Regions from separate parts of the Roseateles microcysteis genome, predicted to be linked through region 2. Evidence: predicted binding sites of a transcription regulator. Region 2 holds the regulator's gene; each other region holds the start of a gene.

Region 1 (5,269 bases), on a different contig from region 2:
CGCCTGGCAGCGAGGGTCGGGTCTGGCGCAGCGGCGCTGGATACTTGCCGGGCTGCTTGCCTCGCTGGCCGGCGACATCGCCTTGCTGTGGCCGCAACAGGGCTTTCTGCCAGGCTTGGTCTCCTTCCTGGTTGCGCATCTGTGCTACCTCTGGGCGTTCACAAGGGTGCAGCGCCTGGCCGCCTGGCCCTGGGCCTTCCTCGCGTACGGCCTGCTGGCCGGCTTCATCCTCAGCCGCCTGTGGGCTGGCGTGCCGGCGCCGCTGCAAGGGCCGGTCGTCGTCTACGTGCTGTGCCTGAGCGCCATGGGCGCGCAGACCCTGGTGCTGGCCAAGCGGTCGTTCACGCCCGGCAACCGCGTGCTGGCCTTGGGGGGCCTGCTGTTCGTGATCTCCGACGCCTGTCTGGCCACCAACAAGTTCGCCGGCCCGCAGCCGCTGGCGGCCCTGTTGGTGCTGCCGACCTACTGGGCCGCGCAGTGGTGCATCGCCAGCTGGCTGGCCCCGGCCGCGCGGGACTGAGGCTCAGCGCAGCCGCCGGTACAAGGTATTGCGGCTGACACCCAGGCGGCGCGCCGCCTCGGAGACGTTGCCATGGCAGTCGCGCAGCATCTGCTGCATGCGCTGCGAGGCGAGGGTGCGCAGGTCCTCGGTCTCCAGGGGCGCGGATGCTGCCTGCAGCATCAGGTCGTCGAGCAGGTCTTCCGGCAGGTGGGCCTGCACTATTTGTGTCTCATCATCGTCCAGCAGGGCCACGGCCGTGCGCAGCACCTGGGCGAGCTGCCTCACATTGCCGGGCCAGGCATGGGCGGCGAAGGCCTGGGCCAGCGCAGGCGCCAGCGTCAGCGGCCGGCCCGGTGCCAGGTCGTGCAGCAGCTGCGCGATCAGGCCTGCCAGGTCGCTGCGTTCGCGCAGCGGCGGCAGCCTCAGCATCAGGCCGTTGAGCCGGTAGTACAGGTCTTCGCGGAAGCGGCCCTGCTGCACCAGCTCGCGCAGCGGCCGGTGGCTGGCGGCGATCAGGGCGAAGTCCAGGTCGACCGGCGCGCCGCCGCCCAGGGGCTGCACCTGCCGCTCCTGCAGCACGCGCAGCAGGCGGGCCTGCAGGGCCAGCGGCATGTCGCCGATCTCGTCGAGGAACAGTGTGCCGCCCGCCGCTTCGCGCAGCCGGCCGGGCGCACCTTCGCGCCGCGCGCCGGTGAAGGCACCGCCGCGGTAGCCGAACAGCTCGGCCTCGATCAGGGATTCGGGCAGGGCCGCGCAGTTGACGGCGACGAAGGGCCGGGCGGCGCGCGGCCCGCTGTCGTGGCAGGCGCGCGCGAACAGCTCCTTGCCCACGCCCGACTCGCCCTGCAGCAGCAGCGGGATGGGCTTGTCGAGCACGCGGCGGGCGCGGGCGATCTGCTGGGCCAGCGCGGCATCGCCGCTGTCCAGCTGCTGCAGTGCGTCGCGCGGTGCAGGCAGCTTGACCTGGGCGGGGACCGGGGCCGCGGACGGCCCGCGGCGCGCGCCGTCGAGCCGGGCCCACAGCGTGCCGGCCGCCGTGCCCTCGACCGCCTGCGGGCCGCCGCGCTGACGCAGCGCGGCCACGGCCTGCTCCATCACCGCGTCCAGTTGCCACTGGCCGACGGCCGAGGCCGGCAGGCGCAGCAGCTCGAGGGCTGTCCGGTTGGCGCCAAGGATGCGGCCGTCCTCGTCCAGTGCCAGCAGGCCTTCGACCACGGTGCCCAGGCCTTCGGGCCGGCCATGCAGCCGCAGCCTCAGGCCGGCGCCGTGCCGCGCCTCGAAGAGCTGGTGCTCCAGCATGCGGCCGGCGGCGCGCACCAGGCCCAGCGCATGGCGGTGCTCGCCGCGCTGGTCGCCGGAGATGTCCAGCACGCCCAGCAGGCGGCCATCCGGTCCCCAGATCGGCGTGGCGGCGCAGGTCAGGAAGCCATTGCGCTCCAGGAAGTGTTCGCCGCCGTGGACCATCAGCGGCCGGCCCTCGGCCAGGGCCGTGCCGATGGCATTGGTGCCGCGCCACTGCTCCAGCCAGTTGGCACCAGGGCGCAGCGCCACGCGGGCCGCCTTGTCGGCAAAGCCGGTGTCACCGAGGGCCTCGAGCAGCATGCCCTCGGCATCGGCCAGCATGACGATCTGGCCGGCATCGCGAATCTGGTCGTGGACGAATTCCATCACCGGCCGCGCCTGGGCCAGCAGCTGGCGGCGCTGCTCCTGGGCGCGGCGCAACTGGGCGGCCGAGGCATGGGGCACGCCGGCCGAGCGGCCCTGCGGCTCCAGCCCATGGGCCAGGCTGCGCTGCCAGCTGGCCTCCACCGCGGCGTCAAGCAGGCCGCTGGGCGGCGCGCCGGCCTCCAGCAGGGCGCGGCGGGCCTGGCGCAGGCTGCGGCCGTCGGGGCGCGGCCGCGCGGCAGCGGCCAGGGGCAGGGTCCACATCACTCGTTGTCTCCTTGCGGGGCTCCAGGTCGGGCGCCGTCTGGCAGCGACCCTAGGGCCGGGCCCCGCGCCACGGAAGCGGTTCAGCCGGATTGCGGTTGCAACTGCTCCATCGCGTGACAGTCCCGCAGCACAGGCCTGCGTCGTCGGCACAGTCTGCGCGCGCCGCCTGACCCGGTTCTTGCGGGAATGGGCCGCCAGGCTGCCGATCCGGCCCCTGGCACGATCCCTGCAATTAAGCGGCGCGGATGCCAGCAGGCACCGATTCACGACAAACACAGGAGACTGACCATGATCTACGCCGCCCCGGGCACGCCCGACGCCCGCATCGCCTACAAGCCGCGCTACGACAACTTCATCAACGGCCGCTTCCAGCCGCCGCTCAAGGGCCAGTACTTCGACGTGGTCACGCCGATCAATGGCCGTGTCTACACCCAGGCCGCGCGTTCCGGTGCCGAGGACATCGAACTCGCGCTCGATGCCGCCCACGCCGCAGCAGCCCAGTGGGCCGCCGTGCCGCCGGCCGAGCGCGCCGGCATCCTTTTGAAGATCGCCGACCGGCTCGAGCAGAACCTGGAGCTGTTGGCTTATGCCGAGACTGTGGACAACGGCAAGCCGATCCGCGAGACGCTGAACGCCGACATCCCGTTGGCGGTCGATCATTTCCGCTACTTCGCCGGCTGCGTGCGGGCCCAGGAGGGTGCGCTCAGCGAGATCGACGGCCACACGATCGCGTACCACTTCCATGAGCCGCTGGGCGTCGTTGGCCAGATCATTCCCTGGAACTTCCCCATCCTGATGGCGGCCTGGAAGCTGGCGCCCGCGCTGGGTGCCGGCAACTGCGTGGTGCTCAAGCCGGCCGAGAGCACGCCCATCAGCATCCTCGTCCTGGCCGAGCTGATCGCCGACCTGCTGCCGCCCGGCGTGCTGAACGTGGTCAACGGCTTCGGTCGCGAGGCCGGCATGCCGCTGGCCCAGAGCAAGCGCATCGCCAAGATCGCCTTCACCGGTTCCACCGCCACCGGCCGCGTGATCGCCCAGGCCGCCGCCGGCAACCTGATTCCGGCCACGCTGGAGCTGGGTGGCAAGAGCCCCAACCTGTTCTTCGACGACGTGATGGCCGAGGACGACGCCTTCCTCGACAAGGCGATCGAGGGCCTGGTGCTGTTCGCGTTCAACCAGGGCGAGGTCTGCACCTGCCCCAGCCGCGCGCTGATCCAGGAGAGCATCTACGAGCGCTTCATGGAGCGTGCCATCAAGCGTGTCGCCGCGATCAAGCAGGGTAACCCGCTCGATACCGACACCATGATGGGCGCCCAGGCCTCGGCCCTGCAGATGGACAAGATCCAGGGCTACCTTGCGCTCGGCAAGGAAGAGGGCGCCAAGGTGCTGATCGGTGGCAGCCGCGCCGACCTCGGCGGCGATCTGGCGGGCGGCTACTACATCCAGCCTACGCTGTTCCAGGGCCACAATCAGATGCGCATCTTCCGCGAGGAGATTTTCGGTCCGGTGCTGGCCGTGACCACCTTCAAGGACGAGGCCGAGGCGCTGCAGATCGCCAACGACACGCCCTACGGCCTCGGCGCCGGTGTCTGGACCCGCGACGGCAGCCGCGCCTACCGCCTGGGCCGCGCCATCCAGGCCGGCCGCGTGTGGACCAACTGCTATCACGCCTACCCGGCGCATGCGGCCTTCGGCGGCTACAAGGAATCCGGCATCGGCCGCGAGACCCACAAGGCCATGCTGGACCACTACCAGCAGACCAAGAACCTGCTGGTCAGCTACTCGCCGAACAAGCTCGGCTTCTTCTGAGCAGACAAGGGGCCCGAGGGCCCCTTGTGCTCACATGCCCTTGAACAAGTGCGTGTAGCTGCGGCTGACCTCGAGCTTCTCGGTCAGGCCTTTCACGCCCACCAGTTGGCGGCCGCGGAAATCGCGTGTGATGCCGTTGATGGCCTTCACGTTCACCAGCGTCGAGCGGTGGATCTGCCAGAACAGCTTGGGGTCCAGCTCGTCCACGAGTTCCTTGATCGGCTTGCGGATCAGCGCTTCCAGCGTGGCGGTCTGCACCCGCGTGTACTTCTCGTCGCTGATGAAGAACAGCACGTCCTCGACCGGGATCATCTGGATAGCCTGGCCCACGGTGGCCTGGATCCACTGCAGATAGGCCGGCGCGCTGCCCGGGTTGAGCTGGGCCGAGAGCTTGTGCAGGAGCTGCTGCATCGGCGCGGCGGGCTTGCCGTCGTCGGGCACCGGCTCATTGCTGTGGCGCTGCGAGAGGCGCTTCTTGACCCGCTCCACTGTCACCTGCAGCCGCTCGCGTTCGGCGGGCTTCAGCACGTAATCGGCCACACCCTGCTCGAAGGCTTCGACCGCGTACTGGTCGTAGGCCGTGATGAAGACGATCTCGGGCAGCAGCCAGTCCTCGTCTTCCGGCAGCTGGGCGATCTGCCTGGCGGCGTCGACGCCGGTCAGGCCGGGCATGCGGATGTCCAGGAACACCAGGTCCGGCTTGTGCTCCTTGACCAGCTCGACGGCCTCGATGCCATTCTTGGCTTCGGCGACGATGTCCAGGTCGGGCCAAACCTCGGTCAGGCGGCTGCGCAGTTGCTCGCGCATCAAGCGTTCGTCGTCGGCCAGGACCGCGCGCACGCGAGGGGTGTGGTTGGTGTCGTTCATGCGCCGATGTTAGTCGTGGATCAGCGCAGGTTCGACCGGTGTCGCCGGAGCCTGGGGCGGCAGCGGCTTGGCCGGCTTGCGGCGCAGCAGCAGCCACAGCACGAGGCCGATCAGGATCAGCGGCGAGAACACCACGGCACCGACGCTCAGCGCAGCCAG
Region 2 (5,269 bases):
GCACCAGGTTCAGGTTGGGCGTGGTCTTCCTGTTCAGGGAGCTCTCGGTGGCGGCCACGCGCAGCGAGTAATAGGGCTTCTTGAAGTCCAGGCCGGTCCGCGTGTTGATGATGATGCTGCCGCCGAGCGAGCCTTCGGTCATCGCGGCGGTCGAACCCTTGACCACGTCCACGCTCTTGATCAGGTCCGACGAAAGCTCGCGGAACTCGACACCGCGGCCACCGCCACCACCCAGCAGGTCGGTGCCGCCACCAGCCTGCACGGCCTGGCCATCCATCTCCACACGCGTGAGATCGGCGCCGGTGCCGCGCACCGAGACGCTCACGCCTTCGCCGAAGTCGCCGCGGTCCAGCGCCACACCGGCAATGCGCGAGATCGCTTCGCCGATATTGCGGTCAGGGAAGGCACCGACGTCTTCCGCCACGACCGAGTCGGTGGCCGTGGCCGCGCGCTTCTTGCGGTCGATGCTGGACTGCTGCGAGAGCCGCGTGCCGATCACCAGCACCGAGCTCAGCTCGGCCGTGGCCTTCGCTGCCGGCTTCTTGTCATCCTTGCTGTCCTTGGCCTGTTCACCGCCTTGCGCCGCTTCGGCCGCGGGCTTGGCCGGCGCTACGGGCGTCGTGCTCGCTTGAGCCATCGCGGCCTCGCTGGCCATCAGCGTGAGGGCCATGGAAACGGCCAGGGCCAGGCCATCCGGCCGCAAGGCCAGTTTCGAAATCTTGTTCACAAGCTGTCTCCGTCACCGGGCTTGGCCGGCACTTTTTGTCATTGACTGGTGTTCACCGCAAGCGCCCCGAGGCTTCACGAGGCGGCGATCTACAAGCCTGCTTGCAAGGCCCGGATGAGGCCCGCCTGCGCTTGTGAGGAGTCCAGCTTATGAGGACGGGTCCGAATCGATGTATGACGCTTGTGCGTCGAACTATCGGAATTTTGAATAGCGGATGAATCGGCCGGGAGGCAAGGTTTCCGGTCACCCACTTTGCGGGTTATCCCGGGCGGATTCAGGGCGCATCAATCAACGCCTTGATCGTTTGTGCCGGCGCTGTTGCGGTGCGGCGACTGACGCGGCAAAGTCCTAGCAAGTCGCTGGGTCATGCGTTGGCAGCGCGCTGCGCGGCAGGCATTCAGGGCCCCGTTCAGACCCCCGCTCAGACCCCAGGTCAGAGTCGCGTCAAAGCGCCTTGCGCAGATTGGCCGGCGCAATTTTCAGCGCCTCGCGGTACTTGGCCACCGTGCGCCGCGCCACCTGGATGCCCTGCTCTTCCAGCATGTCGGACAAGGCGCTGTCGGACAGCGGCTTGTTGTTGTCTTCGGCGTCGACGAACTGCTTGATCAGCGCGCGCACCGCCGTGCTGGAGGCATTGCCGCCGGCATCGGTGTTGAGGCCGGACCCGAAGAAGTACTTCAGCTCGAAGGTGCCATGCGGCGTGGCCATGTACTTGGCCGTGGTCACGCGCGAGATGGTCGATTCATGCAGGCCCAGCTCGTCGGCTATTTCTCTGAGCACCAGCGGCTTCATCGCCAGCGCCCCATGCTGGAAGAAGCCCTTCTGCCGCTCGACGATGGCCTGCGAGACACGCAGGATGGTGTCGAAGCGCTGCTGGATGTTCTTGATGAACCAGCGCGCCTCCTGCAATTGGCCGCCCAGCGCGCTGTTGCTGATGCCGCCGCGCGTGGCGCGCAGCGCATTGGCATAGAGCTCGTTGATGCGCAGCTTGGGCGCGACCTCGGGGTTGAGCATCACACGGAATCCGCGGCCGCTCTTGCTGACGATCACGTCCGGCACCACGGCCGCCGCCTCGCCTGGCGCAAACGGCCGGCCCGGCTTGGGCTCCAGTGTCTGGATCAGCGTCTGCGCCTCGCGCAGCAGCTGTTCGTCGGCGCCGGTGAGTGCCATCAGCTTCTTGCTGTCGCGCCGGGCCAGCAGCTCCAGGTGGTTCTTGCAGATCAGGATGGCCACCACCTGCACCTGGCTGCGCGGCCGCGTGCGCAGTTGCAGGAGCAGGCATTCGGAGAGGTCCCGGGCGCCGACACCGGTGGGCTCCATGCTCTGCAGCCAGCGCAAGGCCACCTGCAGGCGTTCCAGCAATTCCTCGAGTGCCTCGGGGTCGTCTTCACCGGCGAGCGAGGCGGCGATCTCTTCCAGCGGGTCGGCCAGGTAGCCGTCGTCGTTCAGCGATTCGATCAGCACCAGGAGCGCGGCGCGGTCTTCGCTGCTGAAAGACATGCCGGCCATCTGCTGTTGCAGATGCTGCTGCAGGCTGATGGACGGCGCCTCGGTCTCGGGCCTTTCTCCGTCTTCGCTGCTGGAGCTGGCGCTGCCGGGCAGCTCGCGGATGCCGTCGAAGTCGTCGCCCTCGGTGCCGTTTTCCCAGTCTTCGCGCTCGGTGGTGCCGAAGTCCTCGGCCTTGATCTCGCTCGCGGCCTCACCATCGCCTGAAGGTGCCGAGTCGGGTTCGTCGGACGCGTTGCCGCGGACTTCGCTGAGCTCGGGTGCGGTGACCGCGCTGCCGAATTCCTCGTCGGTCTCGAGCAGCGGGTTCTGCGCCAGCATCTGCTCCACTTCCTGGTGCAGCTCCAGTGTGGAGAGCTGCAGCAGCCGGATCGACTGCTGCAACTGGGGCGTCAGCGCCAGATGCTGACTGAGCCGTACCTGCAGGGTGGGTTTCATCTCAGCGCAGCCCCAGCAGCCTACATTTTGAAGTGTTCGCCGAGGTACACCTTGCGCACGTCGGCGTTGGCCACCAGCTCGTCGGGCGTGCCTTCGGCCAGCACCTCGCCCTCGCTGATGATGTAGGCGCGGTCGCAGATGCCCAGGGTCTCGCGCACGTTGTGATCGGTGATCAGCACACCGATGCCGCGCGCCTTCAGGAAGCCGATGATGCGTTGGATCTCGAGCACGGCGATCGGGTCCACGCCGGCAAAAGGCTCGTCCAGGAGGATGAAGCGCGGCTGCGTGGCCAAGGCGCGGGCAATCTCGACCCGGCGGCGCTCGCCGCCCGAGAGCGCGGGTGCCGGGCTGTCGCGCAGCTTCTCGATCGAGAGCTCGTGCAGGAGGCTGTCCAGCATCTCGTTGATGCGGGTCTTGGTCCAGGGCTTGCCGTTCTCGTCCTGCTGCAGCTCCAGCACGGCGCGGATGTTTTCCTCGACGGTGAGCTTGCGGAAGATCGAAGCCTCCTGCGGCAGATAGGACAGCCCGAGGCGCGAGCGGCGGTGGATGGGCAGGCGCTCCAGCGCCTCGCCATCGAGCCGGATCTCGCCGGCGTCCGCCCGCACCAGGCCGACGATCATGTAGAAACTGGTGGTCTTGCCGGCACCGTTGGGACCCAGGAGGCCCACGACTTCACCGCTGTCCACGGCCAGGTGCACGTTCTTGACCACGCGACGCACGCCGTAGGTCTTCTGCAGTCCGTCGGCCTCAAGCCGGCTCGGGCGGTCCGGTGCCGCCGCTGCGCTGTCGATGCCGCTCATGAGGGCTTGCGAGGCGTGGTTTGCAGCGTGGTGCTGGGCTGCAGTTGGGTAGGTGCGCTGCTGGCGGACGGCAATGCCTCGGGCGCACTGGCTGCGCGCGGCATCAACACCATGCGGCCGCGGCCGTTGGGGCTGCGCTCGACATTGCCGCCGCTGGTCTTGAAGAGTTCGCTGCGGTTGTCATAGGCGATCTCGCCACCGGTGGTCTCCCCGGTGACGAGGCCGTTGCGCAGTTGGCGAAGCACCGCATTGCCGACGAAGCGGACGGTTTCCTTGCGGCTGTCGTATTCGATCTGGTCGGCCCTGCCTTCGATCACCTCGCCCGGCGTGTCACGGCCCTGGCTGAAGCTCACCTGCTTGTCGCCGTCCGAAGTGGCCGAGGCCTGGAAGAAGCCGTCGGGGGTTTCCTTGATCACCACCTTGCCGGCCTTCAGCAGCAGGCTGCCCTGGCTCAGGATCACGTTGCCGGTGAGCTCGGTCAGCTGGTTGGCGATCTCGACCCGACCGCCTTCGTCATAGCTGATGTTCATCGGCTTGTAGCGGTCGCCCTTTTCGGCGCCCGCCGGCGCAGCGGCCAGCAAGGCGAGGGCGCTCAGCAGCAGCGAGGAGGAAAGATGGGCAGGGCGCATGGTGGGTGGGCGGCACAAAACTTGCAGGCCATTCTAGGCCCAGCCCACCCCCGGGCCGCTGGCAATTACGTCACGGCTTTGAGCTGCGCGCGCGCTGGATCAGGCTGTTGGCGACCTGCAGCGCGCGCATGCCCTGTTCCTGTTCGGTCATGCCACGTTCGCCCACCATCGAGGGCGAGGTCCAGAAGCGGCCGCCGATGGCGATCGCCGGCACGCCGTCCATGTTGTAGGCCTCGAACAGCTTGTTGGCCTGCAACAGCTTGCTCTCGATGCCGAAGGAGTTGTACATCGCGGTGAACTTGGCGGTGTCCAGGCCCATCTTGGTGGCCAGCGCGATGATGGCCTTGTCGTCGTCCAGCTCCAGGCGCTGCTGGTGGAAGGCGGCGAAGACGCGCTGGTGGTATTCCTCGGCCTTGCCCAGGCCGTCAAGCGCGTAGAACAGCTTCTGGTGCGGCTTGATATTGGGGCGGAAGCCGACATGCACGCGGCGGAACACCACGTCGGGGGGCAGCTGCTTGACCCATTCCTGCAGCATCGGCTCCAGCGCATAGCAATGCGGGCAGCCGTACCAGAAGAACTCGGTGACCTCGATCTTGCCCGGCGTCGTGGGCAGCGGGCTGGCGAGGCGCTTGAAATGCTTGCCCTCGATGGGGCCGCCCTGTGCCTGGGCGAGGCCGGCGCTGCCAAGTGCAAGGGCCGAGAGTCCGAGAGCGGAGAAGTCGCGACGATTCATGAATCAGCTACCTGTGAACTGCGAATAGGGGGTGCAACGGCCGGGATCGTAGAACAGCTGACCGATCAGCGCTGGACACGCACCAGATTGGCGTCGACGCCGGCGGTTTCCAGCTTCTTCTGCAGGCCTTCGGCGTCCTCGCGCGCATCCAGCGGGCCGATGCGGACCCGGTACACGGTGCGGCCCGATTGTTCGAATTCGTAAATCCTGGCGCTGTGGCCGAGCAGGGCCAGCTTGGCGCGCTGGGCTTCGGCGTCGTCATTCTTCAGATACGCGCCGGCCTGAACGAAGTAGATCGATGGGTCGGCCGCGGGAGCCTTGGCATCCACCTTGGCCTCAGCCTTGCCGGCCTTGCTGGCGGCGGGTGCCGGCGCTGGCGCTGGCGCGGGTGCTGCGGCCGGTGCCGTGGTTACGGGCGCGGGCGCGGGTGCGGGTG
Region 3 (5,269 bases), on a different contig from region 2:
AACCGGTGACGATCACGGTGACGACCGGGTCACGTACATACTTGCTGAGCTGCTTCTCGATGTCGCGGGCAATCTCGATGGAGTTCTTGCCCTGTGCCACCATTTCATCAATCAGTGGCGCCGAGATCTTGCCGTCGGGGCGCACCGGCACCTGCATCGACAGCTCCGGGTTGCGCCAGACCATGATGTTGAGGCCGTCACCGGGGCCGATGATGTAGCTGTAGTCTTGCGTAGCCGCCGTGACAGGCGCAGGAGGAATGCCTCCCGTGCTTGCGCAACCAGCAAGCAGACCGAAGGAAACCGCCAAAGCCAGCAAGCCGGAGCGGCCCGAAATGGATGCAAACAGTGTCTTCAAGGCAATTCCTCTCGATGTAGGTGGCGACAGCGCCAAGCCGCTATGCGTTGAGCTACGCACAGCGCTGACCGGCGACCTGCTGATTCACGGATCATGCCACAGGGCTTTGACGCTTTTGTGCCCAGCAAACAGGGGGCTTGCGAGTAGGCGCGAGCAATATCGCACGGGGATTCGATCAGCTTGAATATCGGCGCCGACCCGGCTCCGGTTGTAGGGCCGACAGCGCTCGGCGATACTGCCCAGCGACTGCCGGCCACCCCGCCCGGGACAGCCCGCCGGCAATGCAAAGGAACCAAATGCAGTTTGACTACGCCCGCGCTTTCTCCCGCAATATTGGCTGGGTGACCGAGTCAGAGCAGGCCAGGCTGAGGAATGCCCGCATCGCCATTGCCGGACTGGGTGGGGTTGGCGGGGAACATTCGCTGGTCTTGGCGCGGCTGGGCATCGGCAAGCTGGTCTTGGCCGATTTCGACGAATTCGACCTGCACAACATGAACCGCCAGGCAGGCGCCTTCATGTCCACCATGGGCCAAACCAAGCTGGACACGATCGAACGGATGGCGCTGGACATCAACCCGGAAATTCAAGTCCGGAAATTCCCGTCCGGCATTGATCTCAATAATCTGGATGAATTCCTGGAAGGCGTCGATGTATATGTTGACGCACTGGATTTCTTTGCGATTGACATTCGTCGCCAGGTTTTCGCGCGCTGCCGTGAAAAGGGAATTCCGGCACTGACCGCCGCCCCCCTGGGCATGAGCACCGCCCTGCTCTACTTCTCAGCCGATGGCATGAGCTTCGAAGACTATTTCAAGCTGGAAGGCCATGCGAAGGACGAGCAACTCGCGCGCTTCGCCGTCGGGCTCTCACCGGCCATGCTGAACCGGAACTACCTGGTTGCACCCGAGGCCGTGAATTTCCGCGAGAAGCGCGGCCCGTCCACCGGCATGGCCTGCGCACTGTGTGGCGGCGTGATGGGGACGGCCGTTCTCAAGGTATTGCTCGGGCGAGGCGCCTTGCGCCCAGCCCCGTGGGCGATGCAATTCGATGCCTATGGGCAAAAGCTCAAATTCACCTGGCGCCCCTGGGGCAATTCGAACCCCCTGCAGCAACTACTGCTGATGCTGGTCAGGCCACTGCTCCGGGGCAACGACGCAGGCTCCAAGGCCTAGACCTGAAGGACACCCAACAATAGAAAAAGCCCGCAGCTTTCGCAGCGGGCTTTCTTCTTGGATCGAGTCGGGCAAGCTCCGACTCGTGCCAAGCGATGCGCTTACTTTGCGCGGCGACGGCGGCTCAGCAGGCCCAGACCGGCCATGCCCAGACCCACCAGGGCCAGCGAACCCGGCTCAGGGATGAACACGGCGCTGAAGTCACCCGTGATCAGGTAAGGGAACGGATCGGTGGCGCCGCCGGTCGTCGGGGTGACGCGGTCGAAGTCACCATTGGTCTGCACACGGATGTGGAACGGTGCCGGATCGAACCAGTAGGTCGAACCGAAAGCGGTCAGCGTGAAGTCATCAAAGAAGATGTTGAAGGCGCCCGGGGGGCCAACCAGGTCACCCGTGCCGTAGCTGGTGACGCTGCTACCGATCAAGATGTCATCGCTAGCCGTGAGGCCAGTTGCGGTTTGCATCGTGGTGTAGCTGCTGCCGGCGTTGATGTTGAACACCGTGTTGGCATCCGGGTCCAGCCAGATTTGCATCGCGCCAGCCGTGCCGACGAAGTCGGTGGCCGAAGTAGCGGCGCCAGAGGCGACGAACTTGGCGTACATGCGATAGAACGTGCCCGGAGCGCCAAGACCGCTGGTCAGGTTGGTGAACGGGGTCGACGTGCCTTCATCAGCGGCGTAGCCGGTGAAGAAGCCAACTGCCGAAGCCGAGAACGTGCCAGGACCGGTCAGGCCCAGAACTTCGGTGTACAGGCCGGTGATCTTGTCGACGGTCACCGAGCTCTGGCCCGCAGCGGAACCAGGGATCACCGTTTCGTTGATCTTGAAATCCTTGAATTCCGCGAATGCGGAGAAGCTCGTGAGCGCAAGAGCGCCGGCGACGCATACGGAAAGAAGTTTGCTCTTCATCATGTCACTCCTGTGGAGAAAGCTTGCTTGTTGAAGCCAATTGGCTGGTTCACGACTGAGTAGTAAGCACGCGCCGTGCCAGGGTGAATTTCTTCTTACAAATCAATAACTTAACAATTTCAAGAGGAAGGGGTGACTGGCAACTGTAAAAAAACTCGTCACTTGATTTGTCCAGCAAGCGCGCTCAGTGCTCAGCTGGCGACTTGCAGCTTCTGCACTTCACGGTAGAGCGGATGCTTCTCGCCCAGGCGCAACAAGGTCTCCAGCTCCTGGCGAGCGTGCGGCTTGTCGCCTTGCTGCAGGTAGAGCTTGGCCAGGCGCAGGCGCGCTTCATGCCAGTTGGGCCGCAGCGCGAGGGCGGCCTTTTGCGACTCGACGGCATTGGACCAGTCCTTCATCGTCGCGTAGATGTCGGCCCGAGTGTCGTACAGGCTGGCTTCCTTGGGCGCCAGCTTGATCGCCTGAGCGAGGATTTCAAGCGCGCCTGGCTTGCCCGCCTTCGCCAGGGTCCAGGCCAGGTTGTTCAGGGCCTCCAGGTTGCTGGGGCTTGCCTTGATGATCGCCTCATAGTGGCTGCTGGCCAGCGCAAAGTCAGAACGCTTGACTGCTTCGGTCGCCAGGTACATGCGGAAGGCAGCGTCGGCCGCCTGCTGGGCAAGCCACTGCCGTTGAAATTCATTCGCGCGCGCCTGGTCCGGCAAGTGCGCCAGGGCCCGGTGCAGGCGGATGGCCAGCTCCGGCGCAGGCAAGAGATCCAGCCCGCGGCGATAAGCGCTGGCTGCTGAATCCCAGTTCTTCTGCGATGCCCACAGATCACCTTCAAGCGCATGGCCGAAAGGGCTTCCCTTGAACTTTTGCTGGGCCGATCGCGCCACCGCCAAGGCTTCCTTGACTTGCCCCGCGTTGAGCTCCATCACAACAAGCATCTGAAGCGCCGGCGCCAGCTCGGGGCTGACGGCAATCGCGCGGCGCAGAGACTGAATGGCCGCAGTGGTGTTGCGCTGGTTCGTGTGAATCTCCGCCATCCGCATGTGCGGCAGGGCCGAGTTCGGCTGATTCTTGGCCAGCTTCGCATAGGTGCTCATGGCCAGATTCAAGTCGCCTGAAGCGATCTGGATCTGCCCCAGGTTGTCGCCGATCTCCAGGGAGTCCCCAAGCGCAGCGAAGGCTTCTTGCGCGGTACCCAGCGCACCGCTGACGTCGCGCTGACGCAGCTGCATCTGGGTCAAGAGAATGCGGGGTGCGACTTCGCCAGGGAAGCTGCTGACCAGCTTGCGCAGGTCCTCCATCACGGCCTTCGCATCGGCACCGCTGCGCTCGCGCACGGAAATCAGGAACATCTGCGCCTGAACGTTGTCGGGGACCCTGGCGACAAAGGCCTCCAGGCGCTCCTTGGCAACGCTCAGGCGCCCCTCGGCGACGTCCAACTTGGCGACGGCCGCAAGCGCAGGGTAGTAGCTCGGGTCCAGTTTCGAGGATGCCTCGTACGCTGCGTAAGCTTGCGCCTTGTTCCCGCGGGCCATTTCCACATTGCCGCGCAAGCTCGGTGCCACCGCGCTATCCGGGCGCTTGGCCTGCAGCTTGGCAATCGCATCCAGTGCTTCAGGGTACTTTTTCTGGCTCATCAGCAGATTGATCAGCGCGAGGTCCGGGAAAGTTCCTTCGTCGCGCGCTGCAAGGGACTGCAATTGCGCGACAGATTGCTCAGCTTGCCCACCCATCGTTGCAGCCAGGGCCAGGACCGTACGGCTGCGACTGTCCTTGGGGTCCAGCTTGGCAGCTCGCGCAAAGTATTGCTGGGCAGCCTCGACCTGACCACTCAGCAGCAAGGCCTCGGCCATCATCGAAACCGCATCACTGGACGGGTTCGGGCGCTCCGTCATGGGTCGCAAGCCCTTTAGCGCCTTGTCGAAATTCCCGGCTCGGATCTGCGCACGCGCCAGCAGCAGATGCACATGATCGTCATCCGCCAAGGCGGCAGCGGCCTTCGTGAGCGAGGTCTCAGCCTGAACCAACGAGCCGCGCTTGAGGTCAATAGCGCCCATCAGCTGCAGCGCGCGCGGGTTGGACGGCGCGAACTTCAAGAGTTGCTGCGTCTTTTCCTGAGCCGTCTTCATGTCGCCACTTTCGTAGGCAACGACGGCGGCAATGAAGATTGCATCCGGATGCTTGGGTGCAACTGCAAGCAGAGCTGCCAATCGAGTCTGCGCTTCCTTGGTGTCCTTGCGACTGAGTGCCATGCCTACCAGCGACACATGCGCCGGCACGTAGCGAGCGTTGGCCTTGAGCGCATCTTCGTAGGCATTCGCAACCTGCTTCAGATCACCCTTCTGGGCCTTGAGAATGTCGCCACGCAGCAGATAGGCCTCGGGCAGCTTCTGGTTGATCAGCAGCACACGGTTCAGCAGGTCCAAGGCTTCGTCGTACCGGCGGCTCGCCGCAAATACCTTGACCTTGACCAGATAGGCCTGTGGATAGTTAGGTCCGGCTGCCAGGGCCTGGTCCGCCGCGGCAAGCGCGGCCTCCGAATTGCCAAGAAACAGATGCGCAGAAGCCAGGGTTGCCTTCAGGGCCGCGGTCGCGGCCGCCGTGCTGGGCTTGAACTCGGCGTAGTCGGCAACGACGCGCTTGGCGTCACCGGTAACCAGCAGCGAATAGGCCAGCAGCGGCACCACCTCCTGGGGATCAAAACCCAGCTCGGAGGCCTTGCGCAGCTCGATCAAGGCGCCCCGGAAGTCGCCGATGTCAACCAATGCCCTGCCGAGCATGAAACGCGCCTCGGCATTTTGCGAATCCTTCTCCAGTGCATTCTTGAGGTAGATCGTGGCCGCTCT
Region 4 (5,269 bases), on a different contig from region 2:
GTGGATGTGATGAAGGAGCTGCCAGCCACCCTGGTGCTGCGCCCCTTCAACAGTGACACGCTTGCCGTCGTCGCCTACCAGCTGGCCCGCGACGAGCGCCTGGGCGAAGCCGCCTTGCCTTCGCTGGCCATGGTGCTGGTGGGCCTGGCGCCGGTGCTCTTGCTGTCGCGCGCCATGCGCCGGTAGCCCGTCGGAGCTGCCCCTACAATCCGCTCCCTCTCTCCGTAGTTCAATGGATAGAACGGCCGCCTCCTAAGCGGCAGATACAGGTTCGATTCCTGTCGGAGGGACCATTTGCAAATATCATGATGTCGCTGGATGTCGCATAGCCGCCAAGTGAATTAAGCGCTTGGCGGCTTTTTCTTGTTTCATCGTCTCACGATGTCTCATTGCATCGCATGCAGGCAGGGGGAACATCAGGGGGAACAAACCGCAGTTCCTGACACCGAAAAGCAATCGTTCATGGTCGAGAACACCGCTGGCATTGATCCTCAGGTAATCGAGGCACTAATGGCCCGCGTGAAGGCCGGGCCGCTGGGCGATGCATACAACCGTGCCGAATTCATGGAGAAGCGAAAGGCGCTCATGAAATCCTTGTCCGACTACTTGGACAAGATGCGCAGGGGGGGCAGGTGATCGCCCTGAATACCGCCTGAGTCATCAGGCTATAGCGGGCCCGGCAACCGAGGCGACTGCGCGGATGCATGACAGCGTAACTGAGGGCGGCAGCGCAATGCAGACTTCATAGGGGTCGGCCGTCATTTGAGCGGCTGCGACTACTCCGGCAGGTGGAGCGTTGGCAATACGCCTTGACGCGCACCTTGGTGGACTCATAGTCTGCTATGCACATCGTTGCGGCATGGGCGACCGGCAGAACCAGCAGAGCTGCGGTCAGAAGAGCCAAACTGAAGTTTGAGCTCTTGGTCAGGGGCCCTTCAGTGGAAGACTCTGCCTTATGTACGAGAGCCGATGAACCGGACCAGGAAGAGCACGACGGCCACGACCAGCAAGAGATGGATGAATCCGCCCAGCGCCGTTAACTTGACGAGCCCCAGAAGCCAAAGGACAAGGAGGACGACGGCGATGGTCTCAAGCATGTTTCGGCTCCCTTCGGGTCGAAGACCGGCCAGCAGCCGCTGGCCAGTGCGTCGGTCACTTGCGGGTCGCGTCCTTGAGCACTTCCTTCACGTCGCCGACAGCCTTTTGCGTCTGACCTACCGCCTGCTTGCGAATGCCCTTGAGTTGCTGCTCGGTGCTGCCGATCACCTTGCCGGTGGTCTCCTGCACCTTGCCAGCTGCGTCCTTGAGCGTGCCCTTGACTTGGTCCTTGTTCATACATTCACCTTGGGTTGGATTTAGGTAGCTGCGCAGCGAACCGGCTGCGCGACGGTTCACACATTGCGGTAGGGCGTGCCGTAGAACTTGTGCAGGCCGCCCGCCCATGTCTCGTCCGACATCGAAGGCCAGTGATCTTTGTTGAAGCCCGGCGCGTCCTTCAGCGTGTCCTTGGGGACGTTTAGCGTGAAGCGCTTGTTGGTGGTGTCCAGGGCGAGTGCCGCCCAGGGCACTGCGAACAGCTTGTCTCCTAGGCCCAGCACGCCACCGAATGAGAGCACTGCGTAGGCAACCTTGCCCGAAGCCATATCGACCATGAATTCCTTGATGTCGCCCAAGCTCTCGCCGTCCTTGTTGTGGACGTCGTTGCCGAGCAAGGTGTTGGCGCCCATCAGCGCCGGACCGGGTCCGGTCGAGTTGTTGGCATACATGCCGTAGGTGTCGCGTGTGACGTAGCTGGATGTCATGGGATCTCCTGATGTCGGTAGGCGGGACTGATCGGCGACTGGCCAGCACGACGTGCTGCCTACTGGTCTTGGCTCAATCAGCTTCGAACTGGGCCCACACTATTCCCTGCCCTGCCTAAAGTCTGTGCGCCAACGAACGCTGCGCGATGAAGACCTCGGCCACCAATCTCGGCGCTGGCTGAGCAAGGCCGAATCCAAAGTCTGCCGTTCACTCCTGTCATTGAGCTCAGGTACCTTGAAGCGCCCCGCCGCGGGCTCATGCCTCGCCTGCGGCGCTCCGATCTACAACTTCAGTTGAGGAGGTAAGCGTCAGCTCCGCGTCTCGCAACTGGCCAGGGCTGGTGTCGTCGATGGGTCGATAGCGCCTGCTCAATGCTCTGCAGAGCTGCCGTTGACCAGCGCGGGGGTGTTGGGCCCCAAGCGTCGCAGGGACGTGGTGGCCGAGCGTCAGTTTCAAGGTATGCAGCGGTCAGCGCCGCTCAACTGTAGATCCCCTGCCTGCTGGCGGTAGCGCTTGATGGTTAGGGGAACGGATGGGGAATGCAACTTAATTCGGCCGTCGGAAATCCATTTAAATCAACGGAATAGTTGAATCTATCTATCCCTGTCGGAGAGACCAATAAAAAACCGGCCTCAGGGGCCGGTTTGAAGCAGCCAGGCGCGAAGCCTGGCCGACATCTTCTATTTCTTTACTGCTTCTGCTTGCGCTTGCGGCTGCTGGCGCCCAGGCCCAGCAGGGCAGCACCGATCAGGGCGATGCTGGTGGGTTCCGGAACGGCGCTGCCGCGGCCGGTGTCGCTGACGACCACATCATCAAAGCCGATGATGCCGGTGCCCGAGTCGGTCTCGAAGAAGAAGTTGATCGTTGCGGCTGCGCCCGTGGCGGTGAAGAAGGTCTGCGTCTGCGCAGGCGACAGCGTGTTGGCGACGGTGAAGATGCTGCCGCCATCGATCTGGTAACGGATCACGTTGCCGGCAGTCAGCACATTGGTGGCCGACCAGAACGAGAAGTCATAGATCGAGCCGGCGGTCGTTGCGATGGTTTGCGACAGGGTCGCGAAGCCGCTGTTGTCATAGCCGTAGACTGCCGCAGCGCCACTCTTGACGAAGTACGCTCCAGTGGTGCACAGGTCGGCGCCGGTGCAGGTCCAGCCGGTCAGGCCGCCTTCGAAGCCGCCATTGGTGACGAGGGTGGGGCTGGCTACTGCGGGCAGGCTCAGGGACAGTGCGGCAACGAGGCCGAGAATCTTGCTTTTGAACATGGACAACTCCGAAAAAGGATGTCCTCCATTCAGCAATTGCTGTGCCAGCCTCTGCTCAATCCGGACTTTCCTCAATGCCCATCGGAGTTCTCTCGCCACGGTGCTCTTGCCTTGGCTGGCCCGGAGCAGCAGCTTTGTAAGTGGCCTCGACACCCCCACCTGCGGGGTCGCCGTGAAATCCGTCACGAGTGGCGGATGGCCTCAGCGCCAGCGCCACAGCCAGATCAGGTCCACCGCGTTCTCGTCGCCGCTCTGTGCGCGCAAGGTGAAGCGCTGGGCAATGCGATAGACCAGTTGCCAGCTGCCGGTGGTGGCGTTGAGCCCGCGCTCATAGCCCACATACCAGCGGCGCGAGAGCTGCTTGCCCAGGCGCACCACGGTGCCGCGGGCGTCTTCGTCGTTCTGGGCCAGCGAGAGTTCATCAAGGCCGAGGTTTTTCATCAGTCGACCCGAGGGGCTATCGCCTTCGCCGCTCAGCAATGCCAGCGCTGCGCGTTGCAGCACCGCCGTGTCGGCACGGCCCAGGCCTTCGGGTGCGCGGCCGAGCAGCAGCCAGGAGAGCTTGTCGGTGTCGCTCATCTCCGGGTCGGCGTAGAGCTTGATGCGCGGCGACAGCGCGGTGCCGGTCACCGCCACGCCAACCGAGACATCGGTGTTGGGTCGCAGCGCCAGCACATCCAGGCGCGGGTTGTCGTAGGGGCCGACGAAGATCAGCTCGCCCTTGTCGATTTCCAGCTTCTGGCCGTAGGCGGCATAGGTGCCGCCGATGGTGCGCAGGCTGCCGGTGAGGCGCGTGCTTGCGTCTCGCTGAGCGAGCTTCAACTCGCCGGCCAGGCGGCTCTCGAAGCCGCGGCCGCGTATCTGCAGCTTGTCGCCAGCATCCAATGCGAGGTCGACGCGGACCCTGCGCGGCTTGGCCGGCGTGCTGGCGGCTGTTGCGCTGGCGGCTTGCTGAGGCCGGATCACCTGCACATCGGCATCGAGGCTCGGTGCATCGCCGCGCGAGAAATCGAACAACGCGCTGTCGACCTTGATGCGGCCGTCCAGCTCCAGCGATTGCTCGGCCAGGGCAAGCTGTGCTTCACCGGTGATCTGGGCACGACGGTCCACGCGGTTCAGGAGCGTCAGCCCCTCGGCCTTGACCTGCAGCTGCGCTTGCGGCTTCTCGCCCAGGGTGGCGTGGCCGCTGGCACTCATCGAACCTTCGGGGCCGCGGGCGCGCAAATGCACCAGCTCCGCGCGCTCGCCCGCCAGCTTCAGCAGGAACTCGGCATCGCGCACGTCCACACCCAGCAGCGGATTGCGCAGCGAGAGCTTCTGGCCCTCCGCCTGGCCGACGAACTGCGGCGCGCCCAGCGTGCCCGACATGGTCATGCCTGCCGTCAGCGCACCGCCAATGCGCCAGCCCGGCGGCACCCAGCGCCCCCATAGTCCGACGTTGGCCACATTGGCCTGCACCATGCCTTCAAGCCTTGACTGCGGGCCGGGCCACAGTGCCAGCGGATTTGCCTGCAAGTTGACGGAAGCGCCGAGCAGGCCGACGCTGCTGCCGCCGAAGGCCTGGTTCAGTTGCCATTGGCCATCGCGGGCCTGCAGCGCAACGCGCAAGGCGCTGAGGCCGAGCTGCTGAGGGCCGCGCTCATCGGTCACGCTCAGGTCGCCGCGCTCGCGCAAGAGCTCGATGTCGATTTCGACCCGCGGCGTGGTCTTGAGCTTGATCTGGCCACCGACGACCAGGTCGCCGCCCCAGCCGAACTCGGGCTGCCAGCGCTTGAGGAACGGCGCAACCGCCAGCGGCTCGAGATGAATCTCGGCGTTCAAGAGGCTCGGCTCCGTGTTCTGGCGAGCCGCTTGCCATTGACTCTGGCGCCAGCTCAGCGACGCGCCGCCGGCCTCGATGCGGCCAGGCTGAAGGTTCGCCGCGCTCAGGCCAGCGCTCAGGCCGCGATCAAAGGCGAGGTCGAAGCCAAGGGCGCCGCTGCTGGAAATCCAGGCTGGCTGCTCGCTGCGCGCCGGGCGCAAGACCAGCTCGCTGAACGAGCCTCGCCAGCGCAGCGGCTGCTCGCGGCCAATTTGCGGCAGGGCGTCGAAGCCGGCTTGCAGTGAGGTGCGTAATTTCGCTGCTAGCGACCCGTTCTCGCCGAGCAGGGATTGCAGAGTCGTCGTCAGCGCCAGCTGCGCGTCAATTTCCAGCTTGGCCTGATG

What was found. The regulator sigma-54, encoded in region 2, starts transcription at its own class of promoters, with help from an activator protein. The targets are predictions, from matches to a motif close to TGGCANGNAANCTGCTTT.
Region 1: exaC (acetaldehyde dehydrogenase ExaC) is a predicted target of sigma-54. The motif match lies at 2,650-2,667, and genes of this name have one in related genera.
Region 3: pepA (flocculation-associated PEP-CTERM protein PepA) is a predicted target of sigma-54. The motif match lies at 2,499-2,516, and genes of this name have one in related genera.
Region 4: V3596_RS16020 (PEP-CTERM sorting domain-containing protein) is a predicted target of sigma-54. The motif match lies at 3,094-3,111, and genes of this name have one in related genera.

What each region holds. Positions count from the first base shown of each region.
Region 1 covers NZ_JBAJMV010000003.1:156,317-161,585, reverse strand. The annotation lists gene V3596_RS09750 (lysoplasmalogenase) at 1-520, shown strand, start outside; gene V3596_RS09745 (sigma-54-dependent Fis family transcriptional regulator) at 524-2,431, opposite strand; gene exaC (acetaldehyde dehydrogenase ExaC) at 2,723-4,243, shown strand; gene V3596_RS09735 (LytR/AlgR family response regulator transcription factor) at 4,274-5,110, opposite strand; gene V3596_RS09730 (hypothetical protein) at 5,120-5,269, opposite strand, start outside.
Region 2 covers NZ_JBAJMV010000007.1:239,545-244,813, reverse strand. The annotation lists gene V3596_RS19765 (TonB-dependent receptor) at 1-727, opposite strand, end outside; gene V3596_RS19760 (RNA polymerase factor sigma-54) at 1,172-2,671, opposite strand; gene lptB (LPS export ABC transporter ATP-binding protein) at 2,692-3,471, opposite strand; gene lptA (lipopolysaccharide transport periplasmic protein LptA) at 3,468-4,100, opposite strand; gene V3596_RS19745 (thiol:disulfide interchange protein DsbA/DsbL) at 4,171-4,833, opposite strand; gene V3596_RS19740 (SPOR domain-containing protein) at 4,899-5,269, opposite strand, start outside.
Region 3 covers NZ_JBAJMV010000002.1:533,649-538,917, forward strand. The annotation lists gene V3596_RS07365 (XrtA/PEP-CTERM system exopolysaccharide export protein) at 1-289, opposite strand, end outside; gene V3596_RS07370 (ThiF family adenylyltransferase) at 652-1,527, shown strand; gene pepA (flocculation-associated PEP-CTERM protein PepA) at 1,629-2,435, opposite strand; gene prsT (XrtA/PEP-CTERM system TPR-repeat protein PrsT) at 2,627-5,269, opposite strand, start outside.
Region 4 covers NZ_JBAJMV010000005.1:369,838-375,106, forward strand. The annotation lists gene V3596_RS15990 (ABC transporter permease) at 1-186, shown strand, start outside; tRNA gene V3596_RS15995 (tRNA-Arg) at 219-293, shown strand; gene V3596_RS16000 (hypothetical protein) at 463-636, shown strand; gene V3596_RS16005 (lmo0937 family membrane protein) at 954-1,097, opposite strand; gene V3596_RS16010 (CsbD family protein) at 1,153-1,335, opposite strand; gene V3596_RS16015 (PRC-barrel domain-containing protein) at 1,392-1,802, opposite strand; gene V3596_RS16020 (PEP-CTERM sorting domain-containing protein) at 2,492-3,064, opposite strand; gene V3596_RS16025 (translocation/assembly module TamB domain-containing protein) at 3,266-5,269, opposite strand, start outside.